DNA from 2 places in the Streptomyces sp. NPDC033966 genome. Region 2 is predicted to be linked to the other one. Evidence: riboswitches for the same ligand, from Rfam matches in the RefSeq annotation. Region 2 holds a riboswitch; the other holds the start of a gene.
The links. Region 2 has a riboswitch for S-adenosylmethionine ahead of ACZ518_RS14130 (aminotransferase class V-fold PLP-dependent enzyme). Riboswitches for the same ligand answer to the same signal wherever they lie in the genome.
Positions count from the first base shown of each region.

Region 1: another riboswitch for S-adenosylmethionine. It lies ahead of thrC (threonine synthase); the one in region 2 lies ahead of ACZ518_RS14130 (aminotransferase class V-fold PLP-dependent enzyme).

Region 1 is NZ_JBVIRQ010000017.1:112,797-124,119, forward strand. It holds gene ACZ518_RS33945 (alpha,alpha-trehalose-phosphate synthase (UDP-forming)) at 716-2,173, opposite strand; gene ACZ518_RS33950 (glucosyl-3-phosphoglycerate synthase) at 2,269-3,219, opposite strand; SAM riboswitch class I at 3,448-3,586, shown strand; gene thrC (threonine synthase) at 3,604-4,878, shown strand; gene ACZ518_RS33960 (MoaD/ThiS family protein) at 4,917-5,192, shown strand; gene ACZ518_RS33965 (cold-shock protein) at 5,583-5,789, shown strand; gene groL (chaperonin GroEL) at 6,114-7,733, shown strand; gene ACZ518_RS33975 (Uma2 family endonuclease) at 7,828-8,409, opposite strand; gene ACZ518_RS33980 (hypothetical protein) at 8,469-9,344, opposite strand; gene ACZ518_RS33985 (Uma2 family endonuclease) at 9,680-10,177, opposite strand; gene ACZ518_RS33990 (phosphoribosylanthranilate isomerase) at 10,388-10,993, shown strand; gene ACZ518_RS33995 (LamG domain-containing protein) at 11,049-11,323, shown strand, end outside.
Region 2 is NZ_JBVIRQ010000004.1:398,744-410,066, forward strand. It holds gene ACZ518_RS14105 (C40 family peptidase) at 1-86, opposite strand, end outside; gene ACZ518_RS14110 (NYN domain-containing protein) at 333-1,697, opposite strand; gene ACZ518_RS14115 (hypothetical protein) at 1,737-1,976, opposite strand; gene ACZ518_RS14120 (rhomboid family intramembrane serine protease) at 2,090-2,824, shown strand; gene ACZ518_RS14125 (Lrp/AsnC family transcriptional regulator) at 2,821-3,102, shown strand; gene ACZ518_RS14130 (aminotransferase class V-fold PLP-dependent enzyme) at 3,143-4,531, opposite strand; SAM riboswitch class IV at 4,756-4,872, opposite strand; gene trpD (anthranilate phosphoribosyltransferase) at 4,978-6,042, opposite strand; gene qcrB (cytochrome bc1 complex cytochrome b subunit) at 6,208-7,833, opposite strand; gene qcrA (cytochrome bc1 complex Rieske iron-sulfur subunit) at 7,830-8,888, opposite strand; gene qcrC (cytochrome bc1 complex diheme cytochrome c subunit) at 8,885-9,694, opposite strand; gene ctaE (aa3-type cytochrome oxidase subunit III) at 9,771-10,391, opposite strand; gene ACZ518_RS14160 (DNA-binding transcriptional response regulator) at 10,578-10,979, shown strand; gene ACZ518_RS14165 (L,D-transpeptidase) at 11,087-11,323, opposite strand, start outside.

The DNA of each region.
Region 1 (11,323 bases), on a different contig from region 2:
TCCTCACCCTGGCGGGTGACTCGCTCGTTCCAGAAGGGTTTGACTCTCACCTGGACAATCAGGCGTTGGCTCGCCTACCTCATCGAGGAGTCCCCTCCGTGACGCATCGCGTCTGTGGGCCAGACGACCTGTCGGACCCTGAGGCATCTCCGATCAACATTTCGGTGCGGGTATCGGCCCAAGGCGGTCGTCGGACGCTGAGACATGAGGAGCGCGTAGCGATCTGGTGCGCCTGGGGGCTCCGGAGGTCGCTCTGGTCGACCTCTCGTGCGCACAGTCGCGCCCCCGGCCCGGGATCCCGGCTCTTGAGGGCCCGGATGCCCGGCCAGCCGACGCCCGGCCCCGTCGCCTGACCGCTGAGAGAACCCGCCCCTCCTCCTCTGGACCGTGCCGTTCTTTTGGGGGTTTCCCGGCAGTCTTTCGGCTTTCCGGGGCGGGTCGGTCGGTCAAGGGTGGAGCGAAGCGACATCGCGTAGCGACGCGACCGAAGGGAGCGCCCTTGAGGGACCGGCACGACACGGAAGGACGATGGGACTGACGGGAAACCCCCAAACCGGCTATGAGACCGCCCAGCCAGAACACCGCTCCCCACCCACCCACCCACCCACCCACCCACCCACCCACCCACCCACCCACCCGCACCCGGGGGCGGGTGGGCAGCCACCGCCCCGCCCCGGGGGGCGGGGGAGATGGCGGGCCCGCGCCGCGAGCCGACCTACCCCCGCAGTGCCGCCAGCTGGGCTTCGAACCAGGCCGCCGGGGGGAGGGCCGTGGCGGATGCGGCCAGGCGCTTCGTGCGTTCGGCGCGTTCCGCGTCCGGCATCGTGAGGGCCTCGTGGAGGGCGGCGGCCGTGGCCGTGACGTCGTACGGGTTGACCGTCAGGGCGTCCTCGCGGAGTTCCTCGTACGCCCCCGCCCCGGTGGACAGCACCAGCGCGCAGCCCGCCTCCGACACCACGGGGATCTCCTTCGCGACCAGGTTCATCCCGTCGCGCACGGGGTTGATCAGGGCCACGTCGGCCAGCCGGTACGCGGCCAGGGAGCGGGCGAAGTCGTCCTGGACGGACACGAGGACCGGCTGCCAGTCCTCCGTGCCGAACTCCGCGTTGATCTCCTCGGCCAGTTCGCGCACGGCCTCCGTGTAGTCCCGGTACACCTTCAGGTCCTGCCGGGACGGGTAGGCGGACGCCAGGTGGACCACGCGGCCCCGCCACTCGGGGTGGGTGGTCAGCAGCTCCCGGTAGGCGAGCAGCCCGCGCAGGATGTTCTTCGACAGTTCGGTGCGGTCCACGCGGACGATCGTCTTGCGGTCGCCGACCTCCGCGCGCAGCGCGGCCAGCTTGTCGTCGACCTCCGGCCGGTGGGCGAGCGACCGCAGGTCGTCGCCGTCCACCCCGAGGGGGTAGGCGGTCACCGTGGTGAACCGCTTCTCCCCGTACCAGCCGTTCGCCGTCATCCTGCGGTGGTTGACCCCGGGGCTGCTGTTCCGGGGGATGGACGAGTCCGCGATGCCGCGCTCGTCGTCCATGGTGGCGCCGGTGACGAAGTTGAGCGCCCAGGTCTCCGTGTGGAACCCCAGCCGGTCCGCCCCCAGCATCCCCCACACCAGGTCCTTCCTGATGTCGTCCGGGAGCATGTCCAGGAACTCCCGCGACGCCCACGGCGTGTGCGTGAAGTGTGCGATCCGCAGGTCGGGGCGGAGTTCGCGGAGGGCTCCCGGGACCAGGGCGAGGTGGTAGTCCTGGACCAGGACGGACGCACCTTCGGCGGCCTCCTCGGCCAGGGCTTCGGCGAAGGCCCGGTTGTAGGCGGTGTACGAGTCCCAGCGCCGGCGGAATTCCGCGTCGAAGACGGGTTCGCGGGGGACGTCGTACAGGTGGTGGTGGGTGAACCAGAGCACGGAGTTCGCGATGCCGTTGTACGCGTCGTCGTACACGGCGGGATCGATGTCCAGCATCCGGACACCGGGTTCGGAGACGCCCCGGCGGACCGCCTCCCGGTCGGCCTCGGACAGGGCCGCGCAGATCCACAGGGCCTCCGGCTGGGCCGCGAGCGCCGCGGACAGGCCGGAGACGAGGCCGCCTCCGCCGCGCCGGGCGCTGAGGGTGCCGTCGGCGGCGAGGGCGTACGAGAGCGGGCCGCGGTTGGCGGCGACGAGTACCTGAGAAGCCATGCCGCGAACCTAGCCCGGGGCCCGCTCGCTCAAACGTCCGGGAAATGTCCGGTTCGTCACGTGCTGGTCACGCCGTGGCCGGCTCGGGGCGTCCCTCACGCCACCCGCCGGACGGCGTACTCCTCGATCTCGGCCATCGGCGGCCGTTCCTCCGTGTCCACGGCGTACGTGCGCGGCACGAACCCGTCCGGCCCCCGCTCGAACTGCGTCAGCTCCGGCCGTACCAGGTGCCCGCGCGAGAGCCGCAGCTGCGCGGTGCGGTAGATCGCGGCGGCCATCCGGCCCAGCGCCTGCCCGTCCTGGTGCCGGTGGAGCCGGACCCCCACGTCCACCTGGGCCAGTGCGTCCAGCCCGACCGTGTGCAGCGCGTCCACCAGCAGGCCCAGCTCCACCCCGTACCCGACGGGGAAGGGCAGGCGTTCCAGCAGGGAGCGGCGTACGGCGTACTCGCCGCCCAGCGGCTGGACGAAGCCGGCCAGCTGGGGCCAGTGGAGGTTGAGGAGCGGGCGGGCGACCAGCTCCGTGACGCGCCCGCCCTGGCCGGGGGCGTCCCCGAGCGGGCGGTCGTACATGGCCTTGACGAACTGCACCTGGGGGTCGGTGAGCAGCGGTCCGACGATCCCGGAGACGAAGGCGGAGTCGAAGTCCCGCAGGTCGGCGTCGACGAAGCAGACGACGTCCCCGGTGGTGGCGAGCAGGGAGCGCCACAGCACCTCGCCCTTGCCGGGCAGGGCCGGGATCCGGGGCAGGATCCCGTCCCGGTGGACGACCCGCGCGCCGGCCTTGGCCGCGACCTCGGCCGTACGGTCGGTGGAGCCGGAGTCGACGACCACCAGCTCGTCCACCAGGGGGACGGGCGGGGCCTCGATCAGGTCGCGCCGGATGATCTCGACGATCTCCCCGACGGTGGCCTCCTCGTCGAGCGCGGGCAGCACCACGCTCACCGTCGTCCCGGCCGCCCGTTTCCGGTCGAGCAGCTGGTCGAGCGGTCGGTCGGCGGCGGACCAGGAGCGGTCTGCCAGCCAGCGCTCCACCTCATCCAGCACTCTCAGCACTCCCTGCGCTTCTCTCCGCGGGTTCCGCGGTCTCTACGGCACTCTGCGGCACTCGGCTGATTTGGGCCGAATTGTGATCCATCTCGCGGTTCGGACGGCTGTCTCAACCACCCGTCCCTTCGGTTACAGTCTTGAACAACGCGAGAGACCACCGCATGCCGGGGGTCCCGCGCACAAACGCACCGGCGCGCCACAGAGCGCGTGTGTCCGGTGCCATACCGCTCATCCAGAGGGGCAGAGGGACACGGCCCGTTGAAGCCCCGGCAACCCTCCAGTCGGTTCTCGCCAGCGCGAGGCCCCGGCTAGGGAAGGTGCCAATTCCGTCTCATGGCGAAGTGCGCCATGGGGAAGATGAGGAGAAAGGGCCTCGCCATCATGGCTGCACAGACTGTCGCCACCTCTGTCGACCTCGGACCCGCCACCGGACTTTCCTGTCGCGAGTGCGGTACCCGCTTCGAGCTCGGCCCCATCTTCGCCTGCGTCGAGTGCTTCGGCCCCCTGGAAGTCGCCTACGAGCTCCCGCTCGGCGACCCGGAGGCCCTGCGCGCCGCGATCGAGGCCGGCCCGAACAACATCTGGCGCTACGCGCCGCTGCTGCCCGTCCCGGTGGACGTGGCCTCCAAGCCGAACCTGAACCCCGGCTTCACCAAGCTCGTGGACGCCGAGAACCTGGCCAAGGAGCTGGGCGTCACCGGCAAGCTCTACGTCAAGGACGACTCCGGCAACCCGACGCACTCCTTCAAGGACCGCGTCGTGGCCATCGCCGTCGAGGCCGCCCGCGCCTTCGGCTTCACCACCCTGTCCTGCTCCTCCACCGGCAACCTGGCCGGCGCCGTCGGCGCCGCGGCCGCCCGGGCCGGCTTCCGCTCCTGCGTGTTCATCCCGCACGACCTGGAGCAGGGCAAGGTCGTCATGGCCGGTGTCTACGGTGGCGACCTCGTCGGCATCGAGGGCAACTACGACGACGTCAACCGCTTCTGCTCCGAGCTCATCGGCGACCCGCTGGGCGAGGGCTGGGGCTTCGTCAACGTCAACCTGCGCCCCTACTACGGCGAGGGCTCCAAGACCCTGGCGTACGAGATCTGCGAGCAGCTCGGCTGGCAGCTGCCCGACCAGATCGTCATCCCGATCGCGTCCGGCTCCCAGCTGACGAAGATCGACAAGGGTCTCCAGGAGCTGATCAAGCTCGGCCTCGTCGAGGACAAGCCGTACAAGATCTTCGGCGCCCAGGCCGAGGGCTGCTCCCCGGTGTCCACCGCCTTCAAGGCCGGCCACGACGTGGTCCGCCCGCAGAAGCCGAACACCATCGCCAAGTCCCTGGCCATCGGCAACCCGGCGGACGGCCCGTACGTCCTGGACATCGCGCGGCGCACCGGCGGCTACGTCGAGGACGTCAACGACGAGCAGGTCGTCGAGGCCATCAAGATCCTGGCGCGCACCGAGGGCATCTTCGCCGAGACCGCGGGCGGCGTGACCGTCGGCGTGACGAAGAAGCTCATCGAGAACGGGCAGCTCGACCCGGCACTGACCACCGTGGTCCTGAACACCGGTGACGGCCTCAAGACCCTGGAGGCGGTGGCCGCGGACAGTGGCCAGACCGCCACCATCCGCCCGAGCCTGGACGCGTTCCGCGCCGCCGGCCTGGCCTGACTCTTCCCCCCTGACACATCCGGAAAGGCGGTAGCGCCATGAGCGTCAACGTCCGCATCCCCACCATCCTGCGCACCTACACCGGCGGCAAGGCCGAGGTCCCGGCCGAGGGCGCGACCCTCGCCGAGGTCATCGAGTCCCTGGAGAAGAACCACCCGGGCATCGCCGCGCGCGTCCTGGACGACCAGGGCAAGCTGCGCCGCTTCGTGAACGTCTACGTCAACGACGACGACGTGCGCTTCGAGGGGGGCCTGCAGGCGGCGACGCCGGACGGCGCCGGCGTCTCGATCATCCCGGCCGTCGCCGGAGGCTGACCGGACGACGCGTTGAAATCAGAATTGCCCCCTCCGCTAAAAGCGGAGGGGGCAATTCTGCTTGATTGGGCGCGGTAGAGTTGGGGCAGTCCCCTCCGCTGTTCTTGCCCGCCGCATATGAGCGGGCCGACGGATGGTTGACATTGAGTCAACATGCGCGTTCCTTTTGGGCCTTTGGTGAGGCTTGTCTGGCCCGAGTTGCCCTGGAATATGCCAAGTTTTCACCCTATTTCAAGGTTTCCGCGTGTCCAGATTTCTCGTCGGATTGACCTGTTGCAGACAGCACCGGTGCGGATACATTCAGCCGCGGTCGAGGCGTTCCGGCGCAAGTTCTGACCCGGGACCGCGAAGTGCGGTCCCGCGCAAGGGCCAGTAATAGGGGAGTTAGGCATGGCTCAGGGCACCGTCAAGTGGTTCAACGCGGAGAAGGGCTACGGCTTCATCGCGGTCGACGGTGGTGCGGATGTGTTCGTCCACTACAGCGCCATCCAGATGGACGGATACCGCACCCTTGAAGAGGGTCAGCGGGTCGAGTTCGAGATCTCGCAGGGCCAGAAGGGTCCGCAGGCGGACATGGTCAAGCTCGCGGCCGGCTGAGTCGGAGCGAACGCGATCGGCCACCGACGCACGCACAGACGCTCGAGGGGCCCACATCCTGGACAGGGATGTGGGCCCCTCCTGCGTGTCGCCCCGCGTCACCGCCGTGTCACCCGCGTGTTGCCTGAAGCCGCTTGCACTCGTGGGGGTCGAGTGCTAATCATTGCGTTAGCACTCTCCCGGTGAGAGTGCTACTAAAACGAGGACCGGGCCGGTGAGGCCCGCAGGACCCGGCGGGACGGAACCGCCGGATCCGCAGGCCGTCCGTCGCGGGCGCGGGCGCGGTCCGGAGCAATCCACCCCTGTCCGGGAGGACCACTTCACATGGCCAAGATCATTGCGTTCAACGAGGAGGCCCGGCGCGGTCTCGAGCGTGGCATGAACCAGCTCGCCGACGCCGTCAAGGTCACCCTTGGCCCCAAGGGTCGCAACGTCGTCCTTGAGAAGAAGTGGGGCGCCCCCACGATCACCAACGACGGCGTCTCCATCGCCAAGGAGATCGAGCTCGAGGACCCGTACGAGAAGATCGGCGCCGAGCTGGTCAAGGAAGTCGCCAAGAAGACGGACGACGTCGCCGGTGACGGTACGACCACCGCGACCGTCCTCGCCCAGGCGCTCGTCCGCGAGGGCCTGCGCAACGTCGCCGCCGGCGCCAACCCGATGGCCCTCAAGCGTGGTATCGAGAAGGCCGTCGAGGCCGTCTCCGCCGCCCTGCTGGCCCAGGCCAAGGATGTCGAGACCAAGGAGCAGATCGCTTCCACGGCCTCCATCTCCGCCGCCGACACCCAGATCGGCGAGCTCATCGCCGAGGCCATGGACAAGGTCGGCAAGGAAGGCGTCATCACCGTCGAGGAGTCCCAGACCTTCGGTCTGGAGCTGGAGCTCACCGAGGGCATGCGCTTCGACAAGGGCTACATCTCGGCGTACTTCGCCACCGACATGGAGCGTATGGAGGCGTCCCTCGACGACCCGTACATCCTGATCGTCAACTCCAAGATCGGCTCGGTCAAGGACCTGCTGCCGCTCCTGGAGAAGGTCATGCAGTCCGGCAAGCCGCTGCTGATCATCGCCGAGGACGTCGAGGGCGAGGCCCTGTCGACCCTGGTCGTCAACAAGATCCGCGGCACCTTCAAGTCCGTCGCCGTCAAGGCCCCGGGCTTCGGCGACCGCCGCAAGGCCATGCTCGGCGACATCGCCATCCTCACGGGCGGCACGGTCATCTCCGAGGAGGTCGGCCTCAAGCTGGAGAACGCCGGTCTCGACCTGCTCGGCCGCGCCCGCAAGGTCGTCATCACCAAGGACGAGACCACCATCGTCGACGGTGCCGGTGACAGCGACCAGGTCCAGGGCCGCGTCAACCAGATCCGCGCCGAGATCGAGAACTCCGACTCGGACTACGACCGCGAGAAGCTCCAGGAGCGCCTCGCGAAGCTGGCCGGCGGCGTGGCCGTCATCAAGGCCGGTGCCGCGACCGAGGTCGAGCTCAAGGAGCGCAAGCACCGCATCGAGGACGCCGTTCGCAACGCGAAGGCGGCCGTCGAGGAGGGCATCGTCGCCGGCGGTGGCGTGGCCCTGCTCCAGGCCTCCTCGGTCTTCGAGAAGCTGGAGCTCACCGGTGACGAGGCGACCGGCGCCAACGCCGTGAAGCTCGCGCTGGAGGCCCCGCTGAAGCAGATCGCCGTCAACGGTGGTCTCGAGGGCGGCGTCGTCGTCGAGAAGGTGCGCAACCTGGCCGTCGGCCACGGTCTGAACGCCGCGACCGGCGAGTACGTCGACATGATCGCCGAGGGCATCATCGACCCGGCGAAGGTCACGCGCTCCGCGCTGCAGAACGCCGCGTCCATCGCCGCGCTCTTCCTGACCACCGAGGCCGTCATCGCCGACAAGCCGGAGAAGGCCGCCGCCGCTCCGGGCGGCATGCCGGGCGGTGACATGGACTTCTGATCGGCCCCTGGCTGATCGGCTGTTCTCGAACGAGGGCGGCACCCCTTCCTGGCGGAGGGGGTGCCGCCCTCGGGCGTTTCCCGGGGGCGGGGGCTCAGTGGGCGTAGTCCTTGAGCTTCTCGGTGTCCAGCGTGATCCGCACGGGGGCGGGCAGGGTGACCGTTTCCCCGTAGGCGTACGACACGGACTGCCGGTACATGCCGTCCTGGGGGTCGCTGTGGACGGTGAGCATGTCCTCGTCCCGGTCGACGAGGAGGTACAACGGGATGCCCGCCTGGGCGTACGCGGCGCGCTTCTCGTGCCGGTCGCGCTGGTCCGTGTCGGGGTCGAAGGACGTGACCTCCACGACCATCAGCGTCCCGGCGGGATCCGCCCACTCGCCCTCCTGGGCGGCGTAGTGGTCGTACGGCGCGAGCGCGCCGTCCGCGCGGGCCCGTCCGGTGCGGTAGCTCTCCACCTTCAGCCCCTGCTCGGGGTAGAGGGCGAGCTCCGGGCGCTGCTGCATGCACTGGCGCAGCAGCCACATCACGATGGCGCCGTGGCGCTGATCGGGCAACGGCTTGACTCCGAGCTTTCCGTTGATGAATTCGAGCGTGACGGTCTCGGGTGCGCGGCTGGCCAGCGTCTCGAAGTCCGTCAGGGACATCTGGGCGTGCGCGTCGGTGCTGGGGGTCATGGGGTCGCCTCCTCGACACCATGGTGCCCGGGTTCGGCGCCGGTGGAGCGGCGGACTGGTCATCGGCGGTTCCTTTCGCGGACGCGGGTCGCGTGGGCGCGTACCTCGGCCGGGGTGAGGGCCGGGGTGAAGACCGGCGGGCGGGGGGCTTCGGCGCGGCAGGCGCGGCAGCGGCCGTCGGTGAAGGCGGCGGGCGGGCCGGGGGCTCGGCATTCGGTGCACTCGGCCCGGACCGGGGGTGAGGCTTCCTCCGGCAGGGCCGGGGCCGGGTGGGGTGGTGCGGCGGGGAGTTTGGACTCCAGGCGTTTGCGGACCAGGGCCGCCGGGTGGTGGACCACGGGCGGCAGGCCGGCGGTGAGGGCGAGCCGGATGCGGTCGGGGGAGGCGCCCCGGGCCAGCCAGGGGACCAGGAGCGGGGCGAGGGCCGTGCAGTCGGCCTTGGACAGCGCCAGGGCGGGGGCGGTGCGGCCGAGCGAGGAGAGGATGCCGTACGCGTCGGCCGGGGCATCGGCCGGGGCCGGGGGTACCGGTGAGGGTGGCGGCGGGGCCGTCGGTGCGGGGGAATCCCTCTGGGTGAACCGGGCCCACCAGGCGCCGTCGCGGGCCGTGCGGGAGAAGAACGTGCGGGTGACCCAGCGGGTTACCGGGCCGGGCAGCCGCTGCCGGACCCGGTGCAGGTGCCCGGCGGTGGCCAGCCGGTTGAGGGCGGTGCGCAGGGCGCACTGGCCCCACAGGGGCAGGACGGCGGCGAGGGTCTTCACGCTGATGTCGGCGCCGTCGGGCAGGCGGTCGAGGTACCCGGCGACGGCCGCCTCCCGGGCCGGGAGGTGCGCGAAGTCGCGGGCGGTGCGGGGCGCTTGCTCCGGTGCGGCGATTTTGCCGTAGCCGGGCTTGGCGAGGGGGTGCGGGGCAGCACTAAGCTGAGCGTCATCCATGGGGATCGCTGTTCCGATCTCGTTTGGTCAGGCCCTCGTTCGGTGTTGGCGCACCAGCGGGGGCCGATTTTCGTTTCCAGCCGCACGGTAGGGCCTGATGGCCCTGCGTGGCAAGCCGGTCACGGATCGTCATCCGGCCTGGTATGGGCGGCGGTTGGGGAGGGTGGTGGGTGGTGGTGGGCTCCGCCCACCACCCATTCCACAGACAGGGCGCTCGGACTCTCGCGGCTTGAGCCCCGGGCGGCGTGGCCGCCTGATCGGCTGTTCTCGAACGAGGGCGGCACCCCCCATGCGGGGGGTGCCGCCCTCGGGCGTTTCGGGGACCGCCCGGCCCGCTAGAAGCCGGTGGTGTCGAGCGTGAATCCGAAGGGGTCCGGGATCTGCAGGGACTCGCCGAAGGACACCGTCGTACGGGAGCGGTATCCGTGCGGCGAGGGGTCCCAGAAGCAGGTGATCTCAGAGACCTGCATGTCGACGACCAGATGGATGGGGACGAGCAAGCCGTACACCTCCAGCTTCTCGTTCCAGTCGGCGTCCTTGGTGGAGACGGACGTGAACTCTCCGACCAGCGACAGCGACGCCCCGTCCGCGTGCAGCCCGTCCTCCTCGAAGGCTGCCTCATCCGCCACGTACAGGTCCGGTCCGTAGCCGCGCTCCGCTGCCGGGAACCGGAAGAGGAATGGAGAGGTGTCGGCGAACTGTCCCTTGGGGGCGTGTGCCTGGAGCTGCCCGCGCAGGAGGCGCATGGGACGCGAGTAGCGCAGGTTGGAAAACGGCGACACGACGATCTTCCCGCGGATGAGCTCGGCCTTGAAGCCGTCTGGCGTGTCCATCTCCGCAACGGCGCGCAGGAGCGTCTCGAACGTTGGCAGCGCCGCATGTTCTATCGGTGTGGCCCGCTCGGTCATGATCGTCACCGTCGTCCTCCGCGCGGCGTGCTGCCCTGAATGTGTGCCTCGTCCCAGGCTAGTGGCGGGGGGCGTGTCATGCCCGGGTTCCGAGACGGGGCAACACCGTCTGGGGGGCTTTGGTTGACTGGGGGCATGAGCGAGCTCTTCGTGAAGATCTGCGGGCTGAAGACCCCCGAGGACGTCGACGCGGCCGTGGCCGCCGGGGCCGATGCCGTCGGGTTCGTGCTCGCGCCCGGGAGTCCTCGGACCGTCGGGGCCGACGTGGCGCGGGAGCTGGCCGCCCGGGTGCCGGACGGGGTGCTCACCGTCGGGGTGTTCCGGGGGCAGTCGCTGGAGGAGGTGCGCCGGCTCGCGGAGGAGAGCGGCGTGCGCGGGGTGCAGCTGCACGGCGACGAGGGCCACGAGTACTACGAGGAACTCCGCGCGCCCGGCCGGACCCTGCTGCGGGCCACCGCCGAGCACGTCGCGCGCTGCGGTGAGTACGGCGAGGACCTGCTGCTGATCGACGCCCCGGACCCCGGCTCCGGCAAGCCCTGGAACTGGGGGTCCGCGCAGTTCAGGGCCCCGGAGGGCCGCTGGCTGCTGGCCGGCGGGCTCGCCCCGGGCAATGTGGGGGAGGCGGTCTCGGCCACCGGCGCCTGGGGCGTGGACGTCTCCAGCGGGGTCGAGCGGGAGCGCGGGGTGAAGTCCCCCGAGCTGATCCGCGCCTTCGTCGAGGCCGCCCGCGCAATCGTATGATTACTCTGAGTGAGAACATGCGGGTGTCGGGCCGCCCGGTGGGCAGAACACCCTCATGGAATCGGACCACTCCGGATGGCTGCGCCGCCTGGCCGGCCGCCTCCTCCCCGCCGCGGGCGGCGGGGGCCTGCCGGTGTTCGCACCGCGCGGCGCCCCCGTCCTCACCGCCGACTTCACCTCCACCGCCCAGTGGGTGGCGGGCCGCTCCTGGGCCTATCCCGACGGCGGCCCGGTCAACCCGGGCGACAACAAGCTCGACCACCTCACCGCCGACCCCGCCTACAGCCGCAGCGGCACCTTCCGCGCCACCCGCCGCCCCGACGGGAACTG
Region 2 (11,323 bases):
GAGAGGGCGACCGCCGCGGCGGCGGTGGCGGTGAGCACGGTCACGCGCGTGCGGGCCGGCTGCTTGGGTCGGCGGTGGGACGCCACGGGGGCGGGCTCCTTCTTCGTAGGACCGCCGAGGACGCGGGCGGCACCTCCGCCCGCACCCGAATGGGTGAGCTACCGCACGAAGGTTTGAGCGGACCCTAGCGACACGCCCGTGATCACTTCAAACCCCCTGCAGAAAAATCCCGATGCCGTTCCGCTTTCTTCACCGAAGCCCCACGCTGCGTGCCGAAGGGCTGACGGTACGTCTTCCGTTTGTGCCGCCGACCACGGCATTTCCGGCGGCAGTTACGAAACGCGCGAAAGGCGCTTGAGCAGCAATGCGGACGTCACCGGACGGGCACCCGCCTTCGCCACCCCGTCGGCCACCTCGCGGTCGGTCGAGACCACCACCACCGGCCGGCCGGGCGGCTCGGCCCGCACCAGCTGGCGGATCAACTCGTCGGCCGTCACACCCGCCTTGGAGAACAGCACCCGCACCCCGCGCGGCGGCGCGAGCAGCACCGGAGCCGCCAGCTCCGCGCCGTCGAAGACGCACGTCATCTCGGCACCCGTCTGCGCGGCCAGCATCGACAGCCCGCCCAGCAGCCGCAGCCGCTGCTTCTCCAACGGCATCGTCGGATAGCCGGTCTTCGTCACGTTGTACCCGTCGACCACCAGATGCGCCTGGGGGAGCGCCAACAGCTGGTCCAGCAGCGCCGGATCGGTCTCCGACAGGGCGCGCGCCGCGATGTCCTTCGGAGTCATCCGGCCCGGCTCCACCGCGTCGACGGTGTCGGCCGGCCGCGTCGAGACCGGCGGCAGCGCCAGCTCGCGGCGCAGCCCCGCCGCCGCGTCCAGCACGGTGTCCAGCAGCAGCCGCAGCCGCATGTCCTCGATGCTGCGCCCCTCCCGGGTGGCCCGGCGCGAGGTCTCCAGCGCCGACTCCACCTCCGCGAGACGGGACTTGAGGCGCCGGGACTCGCTCTCGGCGGCGGCCACCTGCGCCGCCGCCTCACCGCGGATCCCGTCGATCTCACCACCCAGCTTGCGCAGGGCCGCCTCGCCCCGTTTGACGTCGCTCAGGGCGCTGCGCAGCTTGCGCTGAAGCGATTCCGCTTCCTTGCGGGCGGCCTCCAGCTCGGCCCGCACCTGCTCGCCCCCGGCGCGCTGGGCCTCCTTCAGGTGGGCCAGCTCCTCGCGCAGCCGCTCCAGCTCCCGCCGGGTCTCGTCGCCCACCCGCTCGGCGTCGGCGCGCTGCGCCTCCTCACCGGCGGACGCCACCAGCTTGACCCAGCCGACCGGGCGCAGCACGTACGCGGCGGCCGCCACGTCCAGCGGGTCCGCCGCGGCGGGCGGCGCCCCGGACTCCAGCGCCCCGGCCAGCTCCGGCTGCGCCTCGCGCAGCTTCTCCGCGATCCGGCTGCGGAAGACCCCGTCGGTCTCCACGGCCGCGGCCATGGCGTTGCCCGCGAACTTGGCGCGCCGGGTCGGGGTGAACCGGGCGTACTGGCGCAGCTGCGCCGGGAGGTCCCCGACCGTCAGACCGCCGAAGGCGTCCGAGACGATCGTGACGACCCGGCGCCGCACGCCTTCCGGCAGCGGGCGGTCGAGGACCTCCGCGGCGTCGCCGGCCGCGTCGGCCGGCCTCGCGCCGCTTGCTGGCTCCACAATCCGTCACCCCTACCGTGATCTACTGTGGGCCCGGCTCCGTCAGGAGTCGGTGCCCGGCCTGTCCACGAGCTCGATCTGGTCCACCGCGTTGCACCAGCGGCAGCGGACCGACTCGATGGTCTCACTGACCACCTCGCGCTCCTCGACCTTGGGCTCCCCGGCAAGATCGAGGTGGACGTACTCCACGACCTTCGACGATCGGGTGACATCGAACCGCGTGAGGTTGCCGCACAGGGTGCAGCGCCACCGGGTGGTGTCGGTCGGCAGGGGAACCGTCATCAGGCCGCTCTCTCCTTCGTAGCTCATTCAATTAAAGCCCTACGGTGCGGTCGGCGGACCGCAGCACGTAACCCTACGGCCTGGCACCACCCTCAGGTGGGTGCACCTGCGTCATGCTCTGTCTCATGATCGTAAAGTGGCGGACCCTGTGCGATGCCGCGCGGGGGCCCGTGGTCACGTACGCGCTGATCGCCGCCTGCTGCGCGGTGTTCTTCCTCGGCCCGGCTTCTGGCCTGAACCCGGCCTACGGGACGGGCGATCTGCTGACCGAGACGGGGACGGCGTACTTCCGGCACTGGGGCGTCGTCCCGGACGAGCTGTTCTCGGGGGCCGGGCGCCCGCTGCTGACCCCGCTGACGGCGCTCTTCGTCCACGGCAGCTGGCTGCACCTGCTCGGGAACATGCTGTTCCTCTACGTCTTCGGCGCGATGACGGAGGAGCGGATGGGCCGGACGCCGTTCCTCGTGTTCTACGTCTGTACGGGATACCTCGCGCTGGCGGCCTACGCGGCGGCCAACGCGTCCTCGGACCAGACCCTGGTGGGGGCGTCCGGGGCGATCTCAGCGGCGCTCGGGGCCTTCCTGTGCCTCTTCCCCCGGGCCCGGGTGACGAGCCTGTTCCCGTTCCTGCTCTTCCTGCCGCTGCGCTTCCCGGCGTGGATCGTGCTGCTGTTCTGGTTCGGCCTCCAGTGGCTGGCGGCGCAGCGCGCGGGGAGCGGTCCGGGGGTGGCCTATCTGGCCCACGTGGTGGGCTTCTCGCTCGGCTTCTGCTACGCGTGGGCCCGCTATCGCCGTACGACTAGAGTGAGGAGACCAGTGACTGCCGGCGAGGGAGACAGCCAACCGTGATCACCGCGATCGTGCTCATCAAGACCAGCGTGGACCGGATCCCCGAGATCGCCGAGTCCATCGCGCAGCTGGACAGCGTCAGCGAGGTCTACTCCGTCACCGGTACGTACGACCTGATCGCCCTGGTCCGCGTGGCCCGCCACGAGAACCTCGCGGACATCATCCCGGGCCGCATCAGCAAGATCCCGGGCGTCGAGGCCACCGACACCCACGTCGCGTTCCGCACGTACTCCCAGCACGACCTCGAAGCCGCCTTCGCCATCGGCCTCGACGCGTAGCCCTCTCCCGGGCCGGTAGACCGGGCTGCCGCTGCGCGGGCTACACCGCCGGGACGCAGCGGCCCTCTTCCGTGCGGTACTGCCACTTCGCGCCGTTCTCGACCAGTTCCCGAACCGCCCTCACGAAGCGCTCGACGTGCTCGTCGGGGGTGCCGGCCCCGAAGCTGACCCGGATCGCGTTCAGCGACCGCTCCCCCGGCGCCGCCTCCGGCGCCCCGCACTCCCCCTGGGCCTGCGGCTCGCTGCCCAGCAGGGTCCGTACGAGCGGGTGGGCGCAGAACAGCCCGTCCCGCACCCCGATCCCGTACTCGGCGGACAGCGCGGCCGCGAAGTGCGAGCTGTTCCAGCCGTCGACCACGAACGAGATGACGCCGACGCGCGGGGAGTCGTCCCCGAACAGGGACAGCACGCGCACGGCCGGGACCTCCGCCAGGCCCTCGCGGACCTTGGCGATGAGGTGCTCCTCCCGGGCGACGAGGTTCTCGAAGCCGGCCTCCCGAAGCGCGCGGCAGGCGGAGGCGATGGAGTAGACGCCGATGACGTTCGGGGAGCCGGCCTCGTGGCGGGCGGCGGAGGTGTGCCACTCGACGTCGACGCCGCCGTCCTCGCGGCGGGCCACCTTGCGGGAGGCGCCGCCCCCGGCGAGGTACGGCTCCGCCTCCTGGAGCCAGTCGGCCCGGCCGGCGAGCACCCCCGAGCCGAAGGGCGCGTACAGCTTGTGCCCGGAGAAGGCGACCCAGTCCACGTCCAGCTCCCGTACGGAGACGGGGTGGTGGGGGGCCAGCTGGGCGGCGTCCAGCACGATCCGCGCGCCGTGGGCGTGCGCGGCGGCGGCGAGCTCCTTCACCGGCCACAGTTCACCGGTGACGTTGGAGGCGCCGGTGACGCAGACCAGGGCCGGGCCGTAGGGGGCGCGGTCGGCGAGGGCCCGCTCCAGGGTGGCGACCGCCTCGCCCGGGGTGCGGGGGGCGTTGAGGTAGGTGACCCGGGCGTCGCCCCAGGGCAGCAGCGAGGCGTGGTGCTCGGTCTCGAAGACGAAGACCTGGCAGTCGGCGGGGAGCGCGGCGGCGAGCAGGTTGAGGGAGTCGGTGGTGGACCGGGTGAAGACGACCTGGTCGGAGGGGCGGCAGTCGAGGAACCCGGCGACCGTGGCGCGGCTCTGCTCGAACAGGTCGGTGGACAGCTGCGAGAGGTAGCCGGCGCCGCGGTGGACGCTGCCGTAGTAGGGGGCGTACGCGGCGACGTCGTCCCAGACCCGCTGGAGCGCGGGGGCGCTGGCCGCGTAGTCGAGGGCGGCGTAGGTGACCTCGCCGCCGGTGACGAGGGGGACGGTGACGTCCCGGCCGAGCACCGGCAGCGGCCCGTCACAGGCGGGGCCCTCGGCGGCGGTGGCGCAGGCGGCGGTGGCGGCGTTCAGGGATGCGGACATGGCGGTATCTCCCGGCAGGCAGGGCTGAATGGCTTCGGTGTGCCCGTACGCGGGTACGGCGGCGCGGCGGCGGCCGTCAGCGGGTACGGGAAGGGCCTCGGACTGATCGGGGGTACGCGGAAGGGACCCTGATCCGAGGGTTGAAGAAGGGGCGGAGTCGCCCTATCGCATTCGCTTGCTCACGGAAAACGCTCCTCGAGAGACCAGGACCCCTGGTGTCGAGGGATCCGCGCTTGCCGTAGACCTCGCTGCCTACGGCCTGGTCATCACCCGGGGCACCCCGCCACGGAAGGAGGGTTGCCGGACAGCAAGCCGGGGCCTAAACGCTGTCACTCGTGACCTTGGAGAGCATCCTGCCACAAGATCCCGCACGCGCAAGACCCCGGTCCACGATGTGGACCGGGGTCTCCTTCTACACGCCGCATCTCGCGCCGTTCGGCCAGGGCCTACGCGTTGCTCGCCGCCACCCAGCGCTCCAGCACGGCACGGGCCGCCCCGGAGTCGATGGACTCGGCCGCGCGGGCCATGGCGGCCGCGAGCTGTTCCTCCAGCGCGCCCGTGCCGGGGTCCAGCGCCACCAGGGCACTCGCCGAGTTCAGCAGCACGGCGTCGCGCACCGGGCCCGTCTCCCCCGCCAGCAGGCGGCGGGCGACGTCCGCGTTGTACGACGGGTCACCGCCCCGCAGGGCCGAGATGTCGACCGTTTCGAGGCCCACGTCACGCGGGTCGAAGGCGTGCTCCGTGACCTCGCCGTCACGGACCCACCACACCCGGGAGGTGCCGGTGGTGGTCAGCTCGTCCAGGCCGTCGTCGCCGCGGAACACCAGGGCGGAGGTGTTCCGTTCGGCGAGCACCCCGGCCATGATCGGGGCCAGCCGCGCGTCCGCCACGCCGACCGCCTGCGCCTTGACGCGGGCGGGGTTGGTGAGCGGGCCGAGGCCGTTGAACGCGGTACGCACCCCGAGGTCGCGGCGGGCCGAGGCGGCGTACCGCAGGGCCGGGTGGAAGACCACCGCGGCACAGAAGGTGATGCCGGCCTCCTCGGCGACCTGCGCCACCCGCTCCGGGGTGAGGGCCAGGTTGACGCCGAGCTTCTCCAGGACGTCGGAGGAGCCGCTGGCGGAGGACGCCGCCCGGTTGCCGTGCTTGACGATCTTGGCGCCCGCACCGGCGGCCACGATGGCGGACATGGTCGAGATGTTGACCGTCTTGGCGCCGTCGCCGCCCGTGCCGACGATGTCCACGGTCCGCCCGGGCACCTCGATCAGGTTGGCGTGGGCGTACATCGTCCGGACCAGCCCCGTGTACTCGGCCACGGTCTCGCCCTTGGCCCGGAGGGCCACCGCGAAGCCCGCGATCTGCGCGTCCGTGGCCTCGCCGCGCATGATCCGCTCCATCGCCCAGGCGGTGTCCTCGCTGGCGAGGTCCTGCCGGCTGACCAGAGCTTCGAGGATGCCCGGCCAGCCGCGGGCCGCCACGCTGTCGCCGCCTGCCGGGGTCGCAACGTTCATGGTCAGCTCCTGCTGCTCGTCGGGGTTGGTACGTCCGATGGGAAGGATCTCAGCCTATCCAGCCCCGGAGACGGCAAAGAGCCCCGTCCAGCGACTGGACGGGGCTCTCGCCGTGGCGACACCAGGACCGGCCGGGGCCGGTCCCTCAAGCGGTCGTGCCGGAGATCAGTGGTGGCCGTGTCCGGCCTGGATCTCCTTGTACTCCTCCACCGTGGGCTTCGGAATCTGGTTGTTCTCCGCGTAGAAGCCCTTGCTGAGCTTCGCACGCAGCTTCTCGCCGCGCGTCACCTTGCGCTCGACACCGTTCTCGTCGACCGTCGGGCCGATCTCGACCGGCTTGTACTGCTCGTGCGCGGTGAGCGTGTGCAGCTTGCCCTGCGACAGCGGCTCGTGGACCTCGACGAACTCACCGTGCGGCAGGCGCTTGATGATGCCGGTCTCGCGACCGTGCAGCACCTTGTCGTGGTCCCGGCGCTGGAGGCCGAGGCAGATCCGCTTGGTGACGATGAACGCCAGGACCGGGACGGCGAAGAAGCCGATCCGGACGAACCACGTGATCGAGTTGATCGACAGGTGGAAGTACTGGGCGAACATGTCGTTGCCGCCGCCGATGAGGAGCACGATGTACTCCGCGATCCAGGCGACACCGAAGGCCGTACGGGTCGGGACGTTGCGCGGGCGGTCCAGGATGTGGTGCTCGCGCTTGTCGCCGGTGACCCAGGACTCGATGAACGGCCAGACGGCGATGGCGCCGAGGACCAGCGGGAAGAGCAGCAGCGGGATGAACACGCCCAGGACGAGCGTGTGGCCCCACAGGTTGATCTCCCAGCCCGGCATGGCTCGGATGAGGCCTTCCGGCATACCCATGTACCAGTCGGGCTGCGCACCGGTGGACACGTGGTCCGGGCGGTACGGGCCGAGCGCCCAGATCGGGTTGATCGAGGCGATCGCCGCGATGGCCGCGATGACACCGAAGACCAGGAAGAAGAAGCCTCCGGCCTTGGCCATGTAGACCGGCAGCAGCGGCATGCCGACGACGTTGTTGTTCGTCTTGCCGGGGCCGGCGAACTGGGTGTGCTTGTGGAAGAACACCAGGATCAGGTGCGCGACCAGCAGGCCCATCATGATGCCGGGCAGCAGCAGGATGTGCACCGAGTAGAAGCGCGCGACGAAGTCGCCGCCCGGGAACTCCCCGCCGAAGAGGAACATCGACAGGTAGGTGCCGACGACCGGGACGGACAGGATGGCGCCCTGCATGAAGCGGACACCGGTACCCGAGAGCAGGTCGTCCGGCAGCGAGTAACCGGTGAAGCCGGTGAACATGCCGAGGACCAGCAGCAGGAAGCCGAAGATCCAGTTGACCTCACGCGGCTTGCGGAACGCGCCGGTGAAGAAGACGCGCATCATGTGCACGACCATGGCCGCGACGAAGATCAGCGCCGCCCAGTGGTGGATCTGGCGGATCAGCAGGCCACCGCGGACGTCGAAGCTGATGTCCAGGGTCGAGGCGAAGGCCTCGGACATCATGACGCCCTGCATCGGCACGTACGAGCCGTGGTACACGACCTCGTTCATGCTCGGGTGGAAGAACAGCGTCAGGTACACACCCGTGAGGATGATGATGATGAAGCTGTAGAGGCAGATCTCACCCAGCATGAAGGACCAGTGGTCCGGGAAGATCTTGCGCATGTTCGCCTTGGCGAGGCCGTAGATGCCCAGGCGGCCGTCCGCCCAGTCGGCTACGCGCTCGCCGCGCGACGCGTTGCGCGCAGTGTTGTCTGAGGTGCTCATCCGCGCTCCCAGAATGCAGGACCGACGGGCTCTTCGAAGTCGCCGTGCGCCTCGAGGAAGCCTTCGTCATTCACGCCGATCCGCAGCTGCGGAAGCGCGTGACCGGCCGGGCCGAAGATGACACGGGCGCCGTCGGAGAGGTCGAAGGTGGACTGGTGGCACGGGCAGAGCACGTGGTGCGTCTGCTGCTCGTACAGGCTGATCGGGCAGCCGACGTGGGTGCAGATCTTGGAGAAGGCGACGATCCCCTCGTGGGACCACTCCAGCTCCTGCTTGTCCTTGATGTCCTCCGGCTTGATGCGGACGATCATCAGGGCGGCCTTGGCGATCTGGACCTGGAAGTCGTGCTGGTCCTCCTCCAGGCCTTCCGGCATGGCGAAGGTCAGCGAACCGACCAGGACGTCCTCGGGACGCAGCGGCTCCATCGTGTTCTGGTTGATGAGCAGCTTGCCCTTGGACCACAGGGTCTTGCGCAGCTTGTCCTCGGGCAGCGGGCCCAGGTCGCGCAGGATCACGACGGCGGAGAGCGGCAGCAGGGCCAGCGCGCCGAGCATCGTGTTGCGGATCAGCGGGCGGCGGGCGATGCCGGACTCGTTCGCACCGTCGGCGAAGTCCTGCATGACCTTCGCCTTGACCTCCGGGGAGGCGGCGATCTCGTGGCGCTCGTCGGCGACCTCGACGTCGGACATCAGCGTGCGGGCCCAGTGGACCGCGCCGGCGCCGATGCAGAACAGGGCCGTGCCGAGCGTCAGACCCAGCGCGAAGTTCAGCGCGCTGACCTTCCCGACGGGGAAGATGAAAACGATCTTGTCGACCGGGATGGCCACGTACGAGGCGATGAAGCCGATCGTGGCCAGCATCGACAGCGTGAACAGCATCGCGACCGTGCGCTCGGACCGCTTGGCGGCCTGCTCGTCGATGTCCTGGATGCGCGGCTTGTGGACCGGCAGGCCGGGGTCCGCGAACGGGTCGTCCGCGACCGCTACCGCACCGTGGTGCGCGTCGCCCTGCTCGCTCGGCAGGTGCTTGTCTTCGGGAATGTCTTGGCTACTCATGACTTCTTGGCCTTAGCGGTGTGGGCCGCGACCCAGACGGCGACAGCGATCAGCGCACCCAGACCGAAGATCCAGCCGAACAGACCCTCGGAGACGGGGCCGAGGCCACCGAGCTTGAGGCCACCGGGGCTGGTCGACTTCTCGCCGTTGACGTTCTGGAGGTACGCGATGATGTCCTTCTTCTGCTTCTCCGGCATGGTGCTGTCGGGGAAGGAGGGCATGTTCTGCGGGCCGGTGAGCATGGCCTCGTAGATGTGCTTCGGCTCGACGTCCTCGAGGTTCGGGGCGTACTTGCCGTTCGTCAGCGCGCCGCCCTCGCCGGTGAAGTTGTGGCACTGCGCGCAGTTGTTGCGGAACAGCTCGCCACCAGCGGCGATGTCGGCGCCGGCCGGGTCGTACTGCTTCTCGTGCGGCGTGATCGGACCGGCGCCGAGCGACGCGATGTACGCCGCGAGCTGGTCGATCTGGGGCTGGGTGTAGATGTTGGGCTTCTTCGGCACCTGGGCGCCGGGCTGCTGGGCGGGCATGCGGCCCGTGCTCACCTGGAAGTCGACGGCCGCGGAGCCGACGCCGACCAGGCTGGGGCCGTCAGTGGAACCCTGACCGCCGGTTCCGTGGCAGCTTGCGCAGCCCACGGCGTAGAGCTTCTTGCCCTCCTCGATGGCGAGGGACTGGGCGGTTTCATCGGCCTGCGCCTTGCCCGCGGGCGCGAAGGCGGCGTACAGCCCCCCCGTGACCGCCAGCGCGAAGAGTAGAACGACGACCGCCGCCAGCGGATGGCGTCGTCGTGCGGAGAGCTTTTTCACGGATTACCCCGGTGTCAGGATCTTCTGCGTCGGTGTTTCTGGATGGTGAGCCGGGCGTGGCCCGGCGACGTGTTCGCTACTTGATCAGGTAGATCGTCGCGAAGAGGCCGATCCAGACGACATCGACGAAGTGCCAGTAGTAGGACACGACGATGGCCGACGTGGCCTGTTCGTGGGTGAACCTCTTGGCCGCGTACGTCCGGCCGAGGACCAGCAGGAAGGCGATGAGACCGCCCGTCACGTGCAGACCGTGGAAGCCGGTGGTCAGGTAGAACACCGTGCCGTACGGGTCGGACGAGAGGCTCAGTCCCTCGTGCTTGACCAGCTCGGTGTACTCGAACACCTGGCCGCCAATGAAGATCGCACCCATGACGAACGTGATGATGAACCACGTCCGGAGCTTCTTCACGTCACCGCGCTCGGCGGCGAACACGCCGAGCTGGCAGGTGAGGGAGGAAAGCACCAGGATCGTGGTGTTCGTTGCCGAGAAGGGCAGGTTCAAGGCCTCGGCCTTGCTCGCCCAGAACTCGGCACCCGTCACGGATCGCAGGGTGAAGTACATCGCGAAGAGGGCCGCGAAGAACATCAGCTCGGAACTCAACCAGATGATGGTTCCGACGCTGACGAGGTTCGGCCGGTTGACCGTCGGGTGCGCGTGCCCGGTATCTACTGTCGTTGCTGTCGCCACGACCGACATTATGTCGGTCGCTTATCCCGCCCTCACCCCGGGGGGTGCCGTTCGGAGTGTCAGGGGGGTGTGCAAGGCCCGAACGGCCCATCAGAAGACCGGTCGCGAGGCTTGCGGAACCGATGTTGACAGCGGGTCGGACGGAGTAGCATCCCGCGCATCATCAGCGTGATTCACGGCCAGGTGGAGGACGAAATGCGGGCGACTGCGCGGGTTCTGGTCTACAGCGACGACGCGGGCACCCGGGAGCAGGTGCGGCTGGCCGCCGGGCGCAGGCCCGCCGCGGACCTGCCGCCGGTGGAGTTCCTGGAGTGCGCCACGCTTCCAGCGGTCCTCAAGGAGCTGGACGCGGGCGGCATCGACCTGTGCGTACTGGACGGCGAGGCGGTTCCGGCCGGGGGCATGGGTGTGTGCCGGCAGATCAAGGACGAGATCTTCCGGTGCCCGCCGGTGCTGCTGCTGATGGGGCGTCCCCAGGACGCCTGGCTGGCCACGTGGAGCCGGGCGGACGCGGCGGTCACCCTTCCGGTGGACCCGGTCGACTTCCCCGACACCCTGGCGGGGCTGCTGCGGTCGCGGCTGTCACCGGCCGCCTGAGGCCCCTGGGGTCCCTGGGGCGCCGGAGACGCCCGGTCGCACGCCCGCGGGCCCGCGGGCCGGCCTGTCGGCCGGGACGCGGGCCCGTGCGGCCTTCTGCGGGCCTCTCAGACGGTGGGGCGCAGTCGCGCCTGGTCGACGGGGCTGCGGCCTTCCTGGGTGCCCTTCAGGAGGGCGCTGCCCTCGCGCCACTCCTTCCACTCCATGTTCCAGTCGCCGAAGCCGTTGCCGAAGGTGTCCATGTCGTCGCCGATGCTGTTGATCACCTTGACGATGTCGCCCTCGGTGATGTTCTCGTAGAACCAGGCGGCGTTGCCGGTGCTCATGCCGGTGCAGCCGTGGCT